One region of the Mesorhizobium sp. M4B.F.Ca.ET.143.01.1.1 genome, then DNA from elsewhere that is predicted to be linked to it. Evidence: riboswitches for the same ligand, from Rfam matches in the RefSeq annotation. Region 1 holds a riboswitch; each other region holds the start of a gene.
What was found. A riboswitch is a leader RNA that binds a small molecule or an ion and turns the genes downstream of it on or off. The one in region 1 is predicted to bind cobalamin.
Positions count from the first base shown of each region.

Region 2: linked by a shared signal. The riboswitch ahead of EN786_RS20455 (aromatic ring-hydroxylating dioxygenase subunit alpha) and the one ahead of EN786_RS09955 (DUF1636 family protein) in region 1 are both predicted to bind cobalamin.
Region 3: linked by a shared signal. The riboswitch ahead of EN786_RS32040 (ABC transporter substrate-binding protein) and the one ahead of EN786_RS09955 (DUF1636 family protein) in region 1 are both predicted to bind cobalamin.

Region 1 is NZ_SRSR01000003.1:539,543-544,574, forward strand. It holds gene EN786_RS09945 (cobaltochelatase subunit CobN) at 1-1,960, opposite strand, end outside; gene cobW (cobalamin biosynthesis protein CobW) at 1,978-3,015, opposite strand; gene EN786_RS09955 (DUF1636 family protein) at 3,018-3,446, opposite strand; cobalamin riboswitch at 3,484-3,689, opposite strand; gene EN786_RS09960 (winged helix-turn-helix domain-containing protein) at 3,719-4,918, opposite strand.
Region 2 is NZ_SRSR01000008.1:12,387-17,418, forward strand. It holds gene EN786_RS20440 (DUF680 domain-containing protein) at 1-151, opposite strand, end outside; gene EN786_RS20445 (DUF680 domain-containing protein) at 257-466, opposite strand; gene EN786_RS20450 (DUF680 domain-containing protein) at 536-742, opposite strand; cobalamin riboswitch at 1,245-1,448, shown strand; gene EN786_RS20455 (aromatic ring-hydroxylating dioxygenase subunit alpha) at 1,570-2,817, shown strand; gene EN786_RS20460 (hybrid-cluster NAD(P)-dependent oxidoreductase) at 2,836-3,936, shown strand; gene EN786_RS20465 (PqqD family peptide modification chaperone) at 4,085-4,513, shown strand; gene EN786_RS20470 (serine kinase) at 4,550-5,032, shown strand, end outside.
Region 3 is NZ_SRSR01000021.1:56,043-61,074, forward strand. It holds gene EN786_RS32030 (ABC transporter ATP-binding protein) at 1-29, opposite strand, end outside; gene EN786_RS32035 (iron ABC transporter permease) at 26-997, opposite strand; gene EN786_RS32040 (ABC transporter substrate-binding protein) at 1,075-2,091, opposite strand; cobalamin riboswitch at 2,243-2,435, opposite strand; gene EN786_RS32045 (hypothetical protein) at 2,550-2,774, shown strand; gene EN786_RS32050 (mobile mystery protein A) at 2,973-3,437, shown strand; gene EN786_RS32055 (mobile mystery protein B) at 3,443-4,036, shown strand; partial or broken gene EN786_RS32065 (GrpB family protein) at 4,574-5,032, shown strand, end outside.

The sequences.
Region 1 (5,032 bases):
GCAGCCATTCCAGCGTGCCGTGCGCGCCGACATGGATGAGGGCGTGGACCCCGAGCGATTTTTGCAGCCAGAGGCCGAAGGCGATCAGGTCGTGGCGCGGGGGCAAAGTGGGGTCATGGTAGTCGGCGCGGCGGTCGACTGAGCGGCCACGATCGGGGGCGAGTGCCACGGTGACGTTACCGAAGGTCGCTGCGCGGAAGGGGAAGTGGGTTTCGTGCGCTAGCCGCGAAGGCTCGCGTTCTGTCGCGCCCCCCTCCGTCCTGCCGGACATCTCCCCCACAAGGGGGGAGATCAGGCTCGCGCCGTCGATTTCGCCAATCTCCGACTTCGCAGGGGGAAAGCCGGCGGAGGAACTGCCAATCTCCCCCCACGTGGGGGAGATGTCCGGCAGGACAGAGGGGGGCGCCTCGCGCGAACCTTTCCCTTCTGCCTTGCCCCACGCGGCCTCTATTGCATCGTGCGCTGGCCTCGGTAGTTCGGCCGAAAAGGCGAAGTAGGCCTCTACGGAGAGGCCTTGCCCACCCACCTCCAGCGCATCCAGCAGTTCCCGCGGCGATTGCGGAATCGCCTCAACCGCGTAGCCCTGTTCCTTCAGGTCGTGCAGCATCGCGAGCACGCTCGACGGCACGTCGAGGCCGACGGCATAGCCCGTTCGCCCCGCAGCGCTCGGATAATCCGGTATCAGGATCGCCAGCTTGCGCTCGGCCCGCTCGGTCCGCCGCAGGCGAATGAACGCCGCGATGCGCTTGGCGACCTGCGCGACGCGACCTGCCTCCGGCCGGTTGGCGAAGGCGCGGAAAGCCAGCGCCGGGTCGGTTTCGCTCTCGCCCTTGAACGAAATCGCGCCGGCCAGGATGCGGCCGTCGAGTTCCGGCAGCACGACATGCATGGCAAGGTCGGCGGGCGCCAGGCCGCGCTGGTTCTTCTCCCAGACCTCGCGTCTGGTCGTGGCGACGATGACCTGGAAGACCGGCACGCCGGCACGGTCGAACAGGGTTTCCGCGCCGGGTTCGGCGCCGGAGGCGAATGCGGTGGCGGTGACGATGGCGGCCGGGTTCAGTGAGGCGAGGGCGTTCTCGACAAAGGCCAGAGACGCCTGATCCTTGAGGCTCGAAACGAAGATCGGCACCGGCGCGATGCCTTGCGCGTGCAGTGCGTCGACCAGCGCATCGATCGGTGCGACATCGGCGGCGAGCAGCATCGAGCGGTAGAAGAGGATGGGGATGACAGGCGCGCCGTCTCCCTCCCCCTCGAGGGGAGGGTGGCCCGCAGGGCCGGGAGGGGTCGGGACGACTGGGCTTAACGTCTCTTCCTGCGGTCGTTCTTCAGGGTGTCGGCGCGTGTCGCGGAGGACCCCACCCCCGGCCTGCGGCCGGACCCTCCCCTCAAGGGGGAGGGGGACGACGCCGCGGCCCGGCTCGTAGTATCCAGCCTTCGGGACGCAGACCGGGTCGGTCACCGCCGTGTCCGACCCCGCCAGCCGCGCCAGCCTCTTCACCAGCGCTGTCATATTCGCAGGCCCGCCTTCGCGGAAATAGCCGAGCAATCCGTCCAGCTCGGCGCGCGGCAGGGTCGAGGCCTCGATCAGCCGCAGATCCTCGTCGTGGCTTTCGCCGGGCAGCAGCGCCAGCTTGATGCCGCGTTCGCGCGCGACCGCGGCGAGCTGGTCGCAACCGTAGCGCCACCAGTCATAGCCGCCGAGGATGCGGACCAGGATGACTTTGGCGTGGCGGGCGACGCTGTCGATCCAGAGGTCGACCGACATCGGATGGCGGAGATCGCGAAGTGCCGCCAGCCGCATTGAGGGCAATCGTTCCGCGTCCGCCTTCCACGCCGCAGCCAGTCCGGAAAGATCGCTGTCGGTGAAGGACAGCGCCACGACATCCGCAGGCATCTGCCTGAGATCGACAGGCTCGGCGAGATCGTCGAGCGAGGCGGATGTGGTGGTGAGGATGTGCATCGTGGTTCGGGTTTGCCTCAGCCGGCGAGGATACGCTCGATCGCCGGGCGGTTCAGCCCCTTCAGGCCGATGACGACGAGGCGCGAGCGGCGATCGTCCTCGGCCGTCCAGGCGCGGTCGTAGTAATGGTTGACACGTGGCCCGACGGCCTGCAGCAAAAGCCGCATCGGCTTGCCGCCGACCTCGACGAAGCCCTTGACGCGCAGCACATTCTCCTGTTCGGCAGCGGTGGCGACGCGTTGTGCCAGTTCATCCGGATTGGCGATCGACGGGATGTCGATGACGAAGGAGTCAAAATCGTCATGCTCGTGGTCGAGCTCGTCATCGTGATGGGTCTTGCGGTTCTCGATGTCGTCCTCGACGGCGAGGCCAAGACCGAGCAGCACGGACGGGTCGACCTTGCCCTGGGCGGTCGGCACGACCTTGACGGCGCGAGCCACATGCTCGCCGATGACGGCGTTGGCGCGCGCCGAGCCGGCGGCGTCCATCAAATCGCTCTTCGACAGGATGATCAGGTCGGCGCAGGCGATCTGGTCCTCGAACACTTCTTCGACCGGATCGTCATGGTCGAGCGAGTCATCCGCCGCGCGCTGCGCCTGCAGGGCATCCATGTCGGAAGCGACGCGGCCGTCTGCCAGGGCCGGGCCGTCGACCACGGCGACGACGCCGTCGACAGTGACGCGGCTCTTCACGCTCGGCCACTGGAAGGCCTGGACCAGCGGCTTCGGCAGCGCGAGGCCTGAGGTTTCGATCAGGATGTGATCGACCTTCGGCGTCCGCGACAGGATCTGGTCGAGCGCCGGCACGAAATCGTCGGCGACGGTGCAGCAGATGCAGCCATTGGCCAGTTCGACGATGTTTTCCTCCGGGCAGGCATCGACGCCGCAGCCCTTGAGGATTTCGCCGTCGATGCCGACATCGCCGAACTCGTTGACGATGATCGCCAGCCGCTTGCCTTTGGCGTTCTCGAGCAGGTTGCGGATCAGCGTCGTCTTTCCGGCGCCCAGGAAGCCGGTGACGACGGTGCAGGGAACACGGGAGACGGATGCGGTCATGGTCAGTCCTTCAGCAGGTCGAGGGGAGGGATGCGGGCAACAAGGCCGCGCTTCAGGGAATCGGGCCGGCCGCGCCACGGGATGAGGCCGTCGGTCGAGGTGGCGAAGAGCTTTGCGCCAGCAACGAGGTCGGCGCCGCTGGTCGCTGTCAGGTCGCCGAAGACGTAGCTCCAGGAGCCGTCACGCAGAAGCGCTGCGCTTAGGCGACGCTTGCAATTGCCGAGGCATTCGACAGTGCGGATGCGTATGTCCTGGCCGGAAGCAGCCCGGCGCGTGTCCTCGGCGAGCAGCGCGCCGGCGCGCGGATGGGCATCGGAACCCGTTTCGTCGCGGCAGGACGAGCAGACGATGACGGTCACGCCCGCCAAGGCTTCGCCGTCGTCGGACGGTATGTCCGCTCTATCAGCCGGAAAACTGCTGTCGCGCTCCAAATCAGGCTCCTTGCCCGGAAAACCCGCCAGGCGATCGGATTCATCTGTCTCAGACGGCAGGTCTCCTGGCTCGCGGGTCATCGCCTTGGTTGCCGCCTTCCCGGGGAACATCCCAGTGGCTTTCGGCCTTGGCTCTTCGCTTACAGTTGCGGGGACAGCCGCGGATTTGGGCATTTTTCCCTCACCGCATTCCCTCTTGGCTCCTCCCTTTGCCGGGAGAAGACCGTCTGCGGCGGATTTAGGCTTACGGGTGTGGGCCTGTCAACGCACGTCTACGACGCGCTAAGGCCTGCCAGCGCCGGGCCGAGGTCGCCGGCCGGCGTCACTTCGATGCTCTCGAGGCCAAGCCAGCCCTGCATTCGCTTGAGCTCCTCGAAGAGTTCTGCCGCAGTTTCCGGCGGCGTATCAGGCTCAGCATAGGCGGCGTGGACGCGCAGCACGCTGGCCGGGCGGTCGGCGCGGAGATCGACGCGGGCGACGATCCGGTCGCCGAGCAGGAAGGGCAGCACGTAGTAGCCGTATTGGCGCTTTTCGGCCGGGGTGTAGATCTCGATGCGGTAGCGGAAGTCGAACAGCTTTTCCGTCCGCGTGCGCTCGAAAACGACGGGATCGAACGGCGCGAGCAGGGCGCGCGCCTCGATTTTGCGCGGAAAGCGGGCGTCCTTGTGCAGGTAGGCGGGCTTGTCCCAGCCTTCGACCCGCATCGGCAGCAGATCGCCCATCTCGACCAGGTCCTCGATGCGGTCCTTCGTGTCGCCGGGGGCGAGGCGAAAATAATCGCGCAGGTCGCTGTAGGTGGCGATGCCATGCGCGCGGGCGGAAATGCGAAGCAATTCGCGATGCGCGTCCTCGACGGAGGGAACCGGCAGATCGAGCACGGCCTGCGGCAGCACGCGCTCCGGCAAATCGTAGTAGCGCTCGAAGCCGCGTCGGTAGGCGGTGGTGATGCGGCCGGCCCAGAACAGCCACTCGAAGGCGTGCTTGGCCGCGCTCCAGCCCCACCAGCCGCCATTGCCCTTGTGGCCTTCTATGTCGGAGGCGGCGATCGGCCCGCGTTCGGCGACCTCGTTGTAGACGTCGTCAATCATCTGGCGCTGCTCACGGCCCCATTTCGCGAGGCCGAGATACATTTCCTCGCCCTGTTCGGCGCGCTGCATGCGCCAGCGCAGCAGCGGCCAGGTCTCGACCGGCAGGAAGGAGGCCTCATGCGCCCAATATTCAAAGACGGTGCGCTTGCGCGTGAGCGCGGCGTTGTCGAGCAGGGAAAGCGGGTAGGGGCCGAGGCGCGAATAGAGCGGCATATAGTGCGCGCGCACCACGGCGCTGACGGAATCGATCTGCAGCAGGCCGGTGCGGGACAGCACGCGGGCGAGGTGCCGGCGGTCCGGCGTGCCGCCCGGCTGCGGGTCAGTGAAACCTTGCGCGCCGAGCGCGATGCGCCTGGCCATGGCGAGCGATATCTTTTCCTTCATCCAGAAGCCTTGCCCCGATCCGTCTACCCGAATTTCCAGTCAATGATTCCAGCCATGCTAGCAGGCAAATGGCGGGAGATATGTCAGGAGAGAAAAGTGGAGTAAAAAGCGAAG
Region 2 (5,032 bases), on a different contig from region 1:
TGGTGTCGCGCGTCGACGACGTCTGCGTGGTGTCGACGTTGGCGGCCGGCCGCTGACTGTTGATGTCGGTCCCGCCGACATTGTCGTTGCGGGCATAGGCGCTACCGGCGGCGATCAAAAGTGCGGCGGCAGTAAGAGCAATCTTCTTCATTTTGGGTACTCCTGGATTTGCGTCGGAGCGGCGGGCCAGCCGCCGCGTCCGGCTTCCGTTTGGCCACGACCCGAACCGGAGGTCCGGGATCGCGGTCCGGTCGGTTTAGTTGTTGCCGAAGAGGTTACGGTCGCTGCCCTGGTTGGCGGGCTGCTCGGCGGCCGGTTCCGACTTCTTGATCGATGCCGTGTACGAGCTGTCGACGGCAGCAGCGGGCTGATTGGCACCGTTGGAACCGTAATTGTCGCTGCCGGATGCGAAAGCGCCGCCCGAGATGGCCAGAAGGGCCGCTGTGGCAAGGATGATCTTCTTCATTTCAGTGCTCCTGAATTTCTGACGATCCCGAGCGGCGGGCTCTTGCCCACCGCGGTCAGGGATCGTGTGTTAGTTGTTGCCGAACAGGTTGCGGTCCGAGCCGTGCGCCGGTGTCTGAGCGGCCGGTTCCGACTTCTCGATCGAAGCCGTGTACGAGCTGTCGACGGCAGCGGCGGGCTGATTGGCACCGTTGGAACCGTAATTGTCGCTGCCACCAGCAAAGGCGCTGCCGGAAATGGCCAGAAGGGCGGCGGCAGTAAGAGCAATCTTTTTCATTTTTGGTACTCCAGTATATTTTTTCCGTCCGTCTAGCGGCGTGTCTTGGGAGGAAATCGCGTCGTTCGGACAGCCCCGATGTGGGAGAGCCATCGGCCGCTTTCCAATCACGAAGTTTTTCCGTCTGGCCTATGAATCTGCACCTTGAAATTGTACCAAGGCCATCTACACGCAATGAATTACGAAGCAATATCAAGTGGTTGTTTGAATCGCCCATCGGGCCAAGTGACGATTCCGAAGATCTGCGTTCACACCGTCCTGCACGCATTGTCAACAGAAACGAACCGTTCGGTTCGATTTTAGGATCTCCTAATAGTCACTTTTCTATACTGTTAACCAATTCAGAACCGCCCAGGGAACACGGTTTTCTCCGCCTCGATTCGCATGCCGGCAGCGTGTGACATCGGTCGCCTTGCAGGGCCAATATCAAGCATCATGGGTCGTGTCGCGCCGCATGGATGCGATGTCGTTTTCATGCCGATGGCGCGGCGGCTGTCGTGATTAAGATCAGATTATCTCAGGTGCTGCCCCGTGACGACGGGACGGAGAATTGGGAAGCCGGTCAGAACCCGGCGCTGCCCCCGCAACGGTGGTGGAGTTCAAAGTCGCGACGGGAGACCACTGGGCCATCGGCCTGGGAAGGTGCCGCGACCGCCCGTCAGGGCACTCCAGAGCCCGGAAACCAGCCAGGGATACTTGAACTCGGCTGATCGCGGTGGGCGGTCAAGAGGCGGATGGTGCGTGCCCGGCCATGCCGGCGGCGGTCGTTCTTCTCAATCACCACCAGTTCAGTCCTTGAAGCGGTGCGACAAACGCGAGGACAGGACATGGATGCGCGCAACGACATGCTGAGGCTGCTGCACGGCCGCAGGCCGGGCTTTTCGCTGGAACAGCCCTTCTATACCGACCCGGACTATTTCAAGCTCGACATGGAGCTGATCTGGTACCGCGACTGGCTGTTCATCGGCCACGATTGCGAATTGCCGAAGCCGGGCAGCTACATCACCGCGCAGGTCGGCGACTATCCGGTGGTTCTGGTTCGCGACCAGCAAGGCAGGGTCAATGCCTTCCATAACTCCTGCCGCCATCGCGGCAGCCGCGTCTGCAACGCCGAGAAGGGCACCGCGGCGAAGCTCGTCTGCCCCTATCATCAATGGACCTACGAGCTCGACGGCAGGCTGCTGTTCGCCCGCCAGATGGCGGATGGTTTCGACAAGAGCCAGTTCGGCCTGAAGCCGGTCGCCTGCGAGAGCGTCGGCGGCTACATCTTCATCTGCCTGGCGAAAGAGCCAGCCGATTTCGCGCCGATGCGCGCCATGATCGAACCCTATCTCCTGCCGCATCGATTGACTGAGGCGAAGGTCGCTTTCGAATCGACCATCGTCGAGAAGGGCAACTGGAAGCTGGTCTGGGAAAACAACCGCGAGTGCTATCACTGCGCCGGCAACCATCCCGAACTCTGCAAGACCTTCCCCGAGGCGCCGACGGTGACCGGCGTGCATGGTGCCGAAAGCGATCCCGAGATGCAGGCGCATTGGGCGAAATGCGAGGCGGCGGGCCTGCCGAGCAAGTTCCGCATCGACCCGGCCGGACAGTATCGCGCCACCCGCGCGCCGCTCTTGCGCGACGCCGTCAGCTACACGATGAGCGGCAAGCGCGCGGTGACGAAGAACCTTTCCACGAGCGTCTCGGCGGACCGCATCGGCACGCTGATGCACTATCACTATCCGACCACCTGGAACCATATCCTGATCGACCATGCCGTCACCTTCCGGGTGCTGCCGATCAGCGCCACCGAAACCGCGGTGACGACGAAATGGCTGGTCCACAAGGATGCGGTGGAAGGCGTCGATTACGATCTTGCCGAACTCACCCATGTCTGGACCGAGACCAACGACCAGGATCGCCGCATCGTCGAGGAAAATGCTTTCGGCATCCTGTCGCCGGCCTATGAGCCCGGCCCCTATTCGGAGCAGCATGAGGGCGGCGTCATCCAGTTCGTCGAATGGTACGCCTCCTTCATCGGGCCGCGCCTTGCCGAAGGCGGCCGGCCGGCGCTGCGCAGCGTTGCTTGAGGTGAAGGGATGAACGCGATGACGGATCTCGCCCTCTATCGCCATCTCGACGAGATGGCGCCTTGGAACGACCGGCTGCAGGTGCTGGAGGTGATCGGCGTCAGCGACGAGGCGCCGGACGTCAAGACCTTCACCTTCCGCTCCGACAACCAGACCTGGTTCCGCTACAAGCCCGGCCAGTTCGTGACGCTGGAACTGCCGGTCGCCGACGGTCCGCTGATGCGCACCTACACGCTGTCCTCATCGCCGTCGCGGCCGTTCTCGATCGCGGTGACGGTGAAGGCGCAGGCCGGCAGCATCGGCACGCGCTGGATGTTCGACAATCTCAAGCCCGGCGCCCATGTGAAGGCCTACGGCCCGGCCGGCGATTTCTCGCTGCACAGCCATCCGGCGGCCAAGTACCTGTTCATCTCGGCCGGCTCCGGCGTAACGCCGATGATGTCGATGCTGCGCTGGCTGAACGACTGCGCGCCCTGGACCGATGTCGGTTTCGTCAACTGCGCGCGCAGGGCGGAAGAGATCATTTTTCGCAAGGAGCTTGAATTGCTGGGCAGCCGCATGCCCGGCCTGTCGCTCGGCTTCATGATCGAGGAACGCTCCAGCCGCGAGGGCTGGTTCGGTCATATGGGCCGCATCGACGCCATTCGCCTGCCGCTGCTCGCTCCCGACTTCCGCGAGCGCGAGATATTCTGCTGCGGCCCCGACCCGTTCATGCGCGCGGTGCGGCAGATGTTGGAGGCGGCGGGCTTCGACATGGCCAGGTATCACCAGGAAAGCTTTGCCGCGCCGGCGGTGGAGGAAGTGCCGGCGCCGTTTGCGCTGCCGGGCGACGGCGGCGTCGAGACCCCTATCGAGGCCGCGACGCCGGTGCGCTTCTCGCTTTCCGACGTCGACGCCGAATGCCTTGCCGGACAGACCGTGCTGCAGACGGCGCGCGCCTCGGGCGTCAGGATCCCCGCCGCCTGCGAGTTCGGCCTCTGCGGCACCTGCAAGGTCAGGAAAGTCTCTGGCGAGGTCGCGATGAGCCACAATGGCGGCATTCTCGATCACGAGATCGACGACGGCTTCATCCTTGCCTGCTGCTCGAGGCCGCTGACGCGGCTGGAAATCGAGGCCTGATTCCGCCACGTCGACCCCAAAAATGGCAAGCGGCCTGCCGTGTCCGTCGTCTTGCCAAGCCAGAACCGAGTGTTTACAGGCCTTCCTCGGGGAGAGCGGCCGCGCAAAGGCGGTTGCTTGCGCGAGCCATGAAGTGGGGCAGGGACCAATGCCACAAGCCAATGTCTACGCAGTCGCGAGCAAGGATATCGTTTTCGAATCCTTCGACGGCGAAGCTGTCGTGCTTGATCTGGCGAGCGGGAAATATTTCGGCTTCTCCGATTCGGGCAGCCGGGTCTGGCAGGCGCTGTCTTCGGGCGTCGGTGCGCAGGCGCTGGCCGGATCGATAGCCGGCGCAGCGGCGACCGGCGCGACCGGGCTTGACGCCTTCATTGCTCAATTGGTCGAGCTCGGGCTGCTGGTGCCTTCCGATGGCACGGCGCAGCCGCTGCCGGACGAACTGGCTGCCGAACTTGCGGCGGCAAAGGAGCCGCTCAATGTGAGCGTCCACGACGATCTCGCCGACCTCATCATCGTCGACCCGATCCACGAGGTCGAGGAGCCTCTCGGCTGGCCGGCGGTCAAGCAGGCATCCTGAGAGATCGGCAGCACGTCGGCCGAGCCGGGATAGACCATGCCGCGTGTGACCCTTGAGACACTGCCGGACTACGCCCACTATCTCATCGCGGCCGCCGAAGACGCGGCGCTCTTTCCGGTCACGCGGACAGTCCGCCTGCCCGCCCTTGAACTGACCGTGCATCTCGAGCCCGGCGCGCTGGCCGACGCGCTTGGCCATGCCTTTGTCGAGACCGGGAACGATCAGCCGGGATTGCCCGCTTGCCGCATTTTCGTTGGCCATCCCGGCATTGGCGGCATGCCTGAGCCGGCACGATGGGGGGACGCGCATTTCACCGAACACGGTTTCGCGCAGCGTCTCGCCGGCACCGGTTTGCGCGGCCATTACTTTCACGATCTCGATTTCTGGCAGGTCTACGATCCGCAGCGGCGCGTCGGCGTGCAGTTGATGCGCGCGGCAGATGCCTTTCCGCCGTGGGAGACAGGTTCGCCGCTGCGCGCCTTCCTGCACTGGGAATACGGCGCGCGCGGCATGCGGCTC
Region 3 (5,032 bases), on a different contig from region 1:
CAGCCGAGATTGTGTGCTTCCAGGATCATGGCGCGCGCCGCCCGCGGATCAGGATCACCGCGAAGGCCGGCGCTCCAACGAGTGCCGTAATGACGCCGATCGGCAAGACCTGTCCGGGAATAATGGTGCGTGAGAGCACATCCGCGGTGATGAGGAACGCCGCGCCGATGAGCGCCGTCGCCGGCCCCAGCCTCCCGTGGCGCACGCCGACGAGAAACCGCGCCGCATGCGGGATAACAAGCCCGACGAAGCCGATCGAGCCGACGATGCTCACCATCACCGCCGTCACCAGCGCCGTGAAGCCGATGAGGACCACCTGCACTCTGCGAACTGGTACTCCCAGCGACGACGCCGACTCGGCGCCGAAGGCGAAAGCGTCGAGAGCGCGCGCATACCAGATGCAAGCGGCTAACCCGACCAGGGCTATCGGAACCGCCAGCCAAACGTCGGGCCACCGTGCGCCGCTCAAATTGCCCAGCAGCCAGAACATGATGCCGCGCGCTTGCTCGGCATTGGCCGACTTGGTGATGATGAAGGAGGTCAGCGCGTTGAAGAGCTGCGACCCGGCTATGCCTGCGAGCACGATCTGTCCGGTGCCGTGCGACGTAACGCCACCGCCAGCCGCGCGCGCCAGTATCGCCACCAGGGCAAAGGCTGCGACGGCGCCGACGAAGGCTCCAAGCGACATCGAAATCGCGCCGGCGCCCAAGCCGGCGACAGTCACCGCCACCGCGCCGGTCGAGGCACCGGCGGAAATGCCGAGAAGATACGGGTCCGCCAGCGCGTTTCGCAGCAGCGACTGCAGCACCATGCCGGAGATTGCCAGGCCCGATCCGCAACAGGCCGCAATGATCGCACGCGGCAGGCGGTAGTTCCAGATGATCCCCATGTCGATCGGGTCGAGCACGTAGGCCGAACCAAAGATCTTGTTGGCCAGAGTCTGCAGGACGATCGAGACAGGGATCGGCGTCTCGCCGATGCAGATTCCGGCGAGCACCGCCGCGACGAGCGCGGCGAAACCGAGCGTCCCCCGGCCAAGCCGGAAGACGTAGATCTCCTGCGAGGCGGTCAGACTCACTGTGCCAGTCCGAAATCCTTGAGCGACTTCGACAGCACCTCGATGCCGGCAATCGTGCGGATGGTCGCATCCATCGCATGTGCGTCCATGACCACGATGCGGTCGTTCTTGACCGCGTCCATCTGGCTCGCGACCGGATCGGATTTTAGGAACTCCAGCTTCTTCTCGTAGTCGTCAGCGGGGAAACGGCGGCGGTCCATCCTGGCGATGACGATCAGCTTCGGGTTGGCCTTGGCGATGGTCTCCCAACCGACAACTGGCCACTCCTCGTCGGACTCGATGATGTTCTTGATGCCGAGCTTGTCCATCATGTAGGCCGGTGCGCCCTTGTGGCCCGCGACATAGGGGTCGATATCCATCTCGGCGCTGGAGAACCAGAAGACCGCAGAGACGTCCTTGAGGTCGAGCGCCTTGGCGCGTTCGACGGCGGCATTCTCGCGCTCCGCCAGGCTGGCGACGAGTTCCGCACCCTTGCCCTGGATGTCGAAGATCTGCGCCAGTTCGCGGATGCCCTGATGGATAGTGGCGGTCGAAAAGAGCTCGCTGCGCGTGCCATCAACGCCGACCGTATTGTCCTTGGCGACGCAGTCGGCCGGCAGCATATAGGTCGGTATATCGACGTCATGGAACTGAGTGCGGGTCGCGACGATTCCGTCAGGACCGACATGCCAGATGAACTGAACGGTCACCAGTTCCGGCTTCTTCGCGACCACGCTTTCGAAGCTCGGATCGTTGTCGGCCAGGCGTTCGACCTTGTCGTTGACCTTTTTGAACTCGGGCAGCACCTCGTTGAACCAGACCGAGGTGCCGGTCACCTTGTCGCCTAGGCCGAGTGAGTAAAGCACTTCGGTCGCCGCCTGGCCGACCGCAACGGTCGACGCAGGCGCCTTCTGGAAGGTCAGCGTCTCCCCGCAATTCTCGAGGGTCAGCGGGTACTTGGTCGGCTCGGCCGCTGCGGCCGCCGTGAGGAAAGCGAAGCTAGCAGCGGCAAGCGCAAGGCGTGAAACAGTCATGACGCGAACATCTCCGATCGGTTGCTGGCAGGGATCGAAGGATTCGGGTCAGGACGGCAATGATCGTCATCGCGTCGCAATGGACGAGATGCGGCTGCACTTCACGTGTGGCTAGCGTCATCGACAACCTCCCCGGACACCCCGCCCGGCGCGTTAAGTTACGGGTGTCGGTAGGTCTCCTGACTGACGGGTCATCGTCCCTCTCGGCCTTCCCGGGGGCTAATCCCAGTGGCATGATCGAGATGGACTTACCGCCTACAGTTGCGGGGGCAGTTTCGTTTCGCGGCAAGCCGCGGCGAATTCCCTGTTATTTCCTTACGGAAACCGACACCCGTTCCTAACCAATCCCCTGGCTCGCATCAAGCGGTGCCTTTCCGAGCCCAATATATTTATGCCTCTTCCAGTCTGTCATGTTATTACGTAACAGACTGGAGCTGCTTATCCAAGGAGAGCAGCAAATGCAACCACTATGGACCAACCCGGCAGCGAAGCTCGCGGGAATCAGCGAAGCCTCGGCCGACGAGAAAGAGGCATGGCCTCTGTACGTTTCCGACCACGCCGCACCGACCGTGACGGCGATCGATGCGATAGACGGCAAGACAATCGGCACGTTCCCTGTGAAGGGCCTCGCCACTCTCTACCGCAGCGCGAGCGGCAAGGCCGTGTGTCTCGATTGCAGCTGAATTGAGAATCTGCGCTACCCCATTCTCGCAATTCGTGAGCAGCTCTCTCGCTGAAGCTTGGCTGCTTCGTTCGTCCAACCGATATTGCTCATTCCTTTATGTCCAATTATCACGCCTTTTGATCATATATACATGTTCTTTTGGCGTTTCTCTGCTCATCTTTTTATGCTAACGTGAACCGAAGATGGACATATATCTATGAACATAAAACAGGCTTCGCTCGCGCGCAAACAACTGGAACGGCGTCTCGCACCGCTGCGGGAACTAAAGCTCATTGCGCCGCCTCGCGGTTGGATGAAAGCCATCCGTGAAGCTCTGGGGATGAGCACCCGGCAGCTCGCCACTCGCATGGGCGCAGCCCCCTCTCGCATTCCGGCCATCGAGAAGGCGGAGGTTTCGGGCGCGACGACGATTAAGACCCTTCGGGAAGCCGCGGCGGCAATGAACTGCACGTTTGTCTATGCCTTCGTTCCGATCAAGCCGCTAGACGACATGCTTCGCGAGCGAGCGGCAGAAAAGGCGGGACAGGACATGACTCGCCTGGATCATACCATGCGGCTGGAAAACCAGGCTTTGATCAAGTCGGATCTGGAGGACGAACGTCGCCGTCTCATCGATGCCATTCTTGCCGACTCGCCACGACGACTGTGGGAGGATGACTGATCCCCATGGAAGACGATCCTCTGTTCCAGGATGATGACGAAGCGAATACGCCGCTAACCGCCGAGGAGCGGGAGCAGCTCATCCCGTCCTACATCACACTGCGGCATGAGCTGAATGAGGCCGAACAGGTCAACATCGGCGAAGGCTTGCGCTGGGCGATGTCGCGAAGGCGCGATGTCCTCGACCATGAGTTCCTGAACGAGCTGCACCGGCGCATGTTTGGCGAGGTGTGGCGTTGGGCGGGGCAGTACCGCATGACGGCCCGGAACATCGGCGTTGATGCTTACCGCATCGCAGTGGATGTCAGGCAGACGGTCGACGATGTGCGCTATTGGGTCGAGCACGGTGCCTACCCATCCGACGAGATCGCCGTCCGATTCAGCCACCGTTTGGTTGCCATCCATCCCTTCCCAAACGGAAACGGACGGTTTTCCCGCCTGGTCGGCGACCTGCTTGCTCGCCAGCTTGGACGACCACCGTTTAGCTGGGGCTGGGCAAACCTGGTCGACGCTGGCGAGACCCGTGCCCGCTATGTCGCGGCGCTGCGGGCGGCTGACAACCACGAGATCGAACCCTTACTGGCGTTCGCGCGCTCGTAGGCGCGTCGCCACGACGACCGACGGAGGAGGATGGACAGTGAAGACTTTTACGCAATCGCAATTGCAGGCAATCGCGGATGCGTTGGGAGGTACTACCGCTCTCGGACCCAAGGCGACGTACGCGAGGGTTAACAATGTCGACGCAAGAAGCCCACTCGGGCACCTTGTACATCGATGGAATTGCCCGTGCACAAGCCCATTGCCGTTTTGGACGCCGGGATCGGCAGCTACGCCATAGTGACCGAGATACAGAGGCGATTTCCCGAGCAGGACATTATCTATTCGCTGGTCGTGCGAGATTTCCCTATGGAAGCAGGGGCGCGAACAGCGCCTTGCTATCATGCGCAAGACGATCACCTTTCTGGAGAGCTACACCCCATCGGCCTGGCAATCGTTGGAAGACAGACACCGTGAGGCGCTTTGATCGCTTCATCGAAGTCCAGGTATGGGATGAAAAGCCAATTTTGGATTTCGTTTCGGCAGCACTGCGAATCAGTCATGCTGACTGCCGAAAAACCGAGCGGGCGCAATGCTCAAATGAACGCGATTAAGGTCGTCGACTACAACCCAGCATGGCCAGGGCTATTCGAAGAGCAAAAGCGCCGGATATTGGAACTGATCGGCGACATGGTGGCGAACATCCACCACGTCGGTAGCACCTCGATTGTCGGCCTTTGCGCAACTCTCAAGATTTACATCCACGCAGTGCTCCATCGCGATGCGCTGGTTGCCGACGCGATCGTGCGCGTGAAGTCCGTTCACGACTACACCTTCCACGGCGACCCTATGATGACGGCATGTGGACCTTCACCCAAGATCACGGCTCCTACGGCACGCGGCTTTATCTGTGCGGTCCGAACAACGCCACGCATGTGAAACGAATTCTGCTTCGCGATTGGCTCCGCACACATCCGGCCGACGCCGCCGAATACGCAGCGCTGAAGCGCAGGCTTGCGGCGGAGGCCACTGGCGACTGGAAATTCTACACCGGCGGGA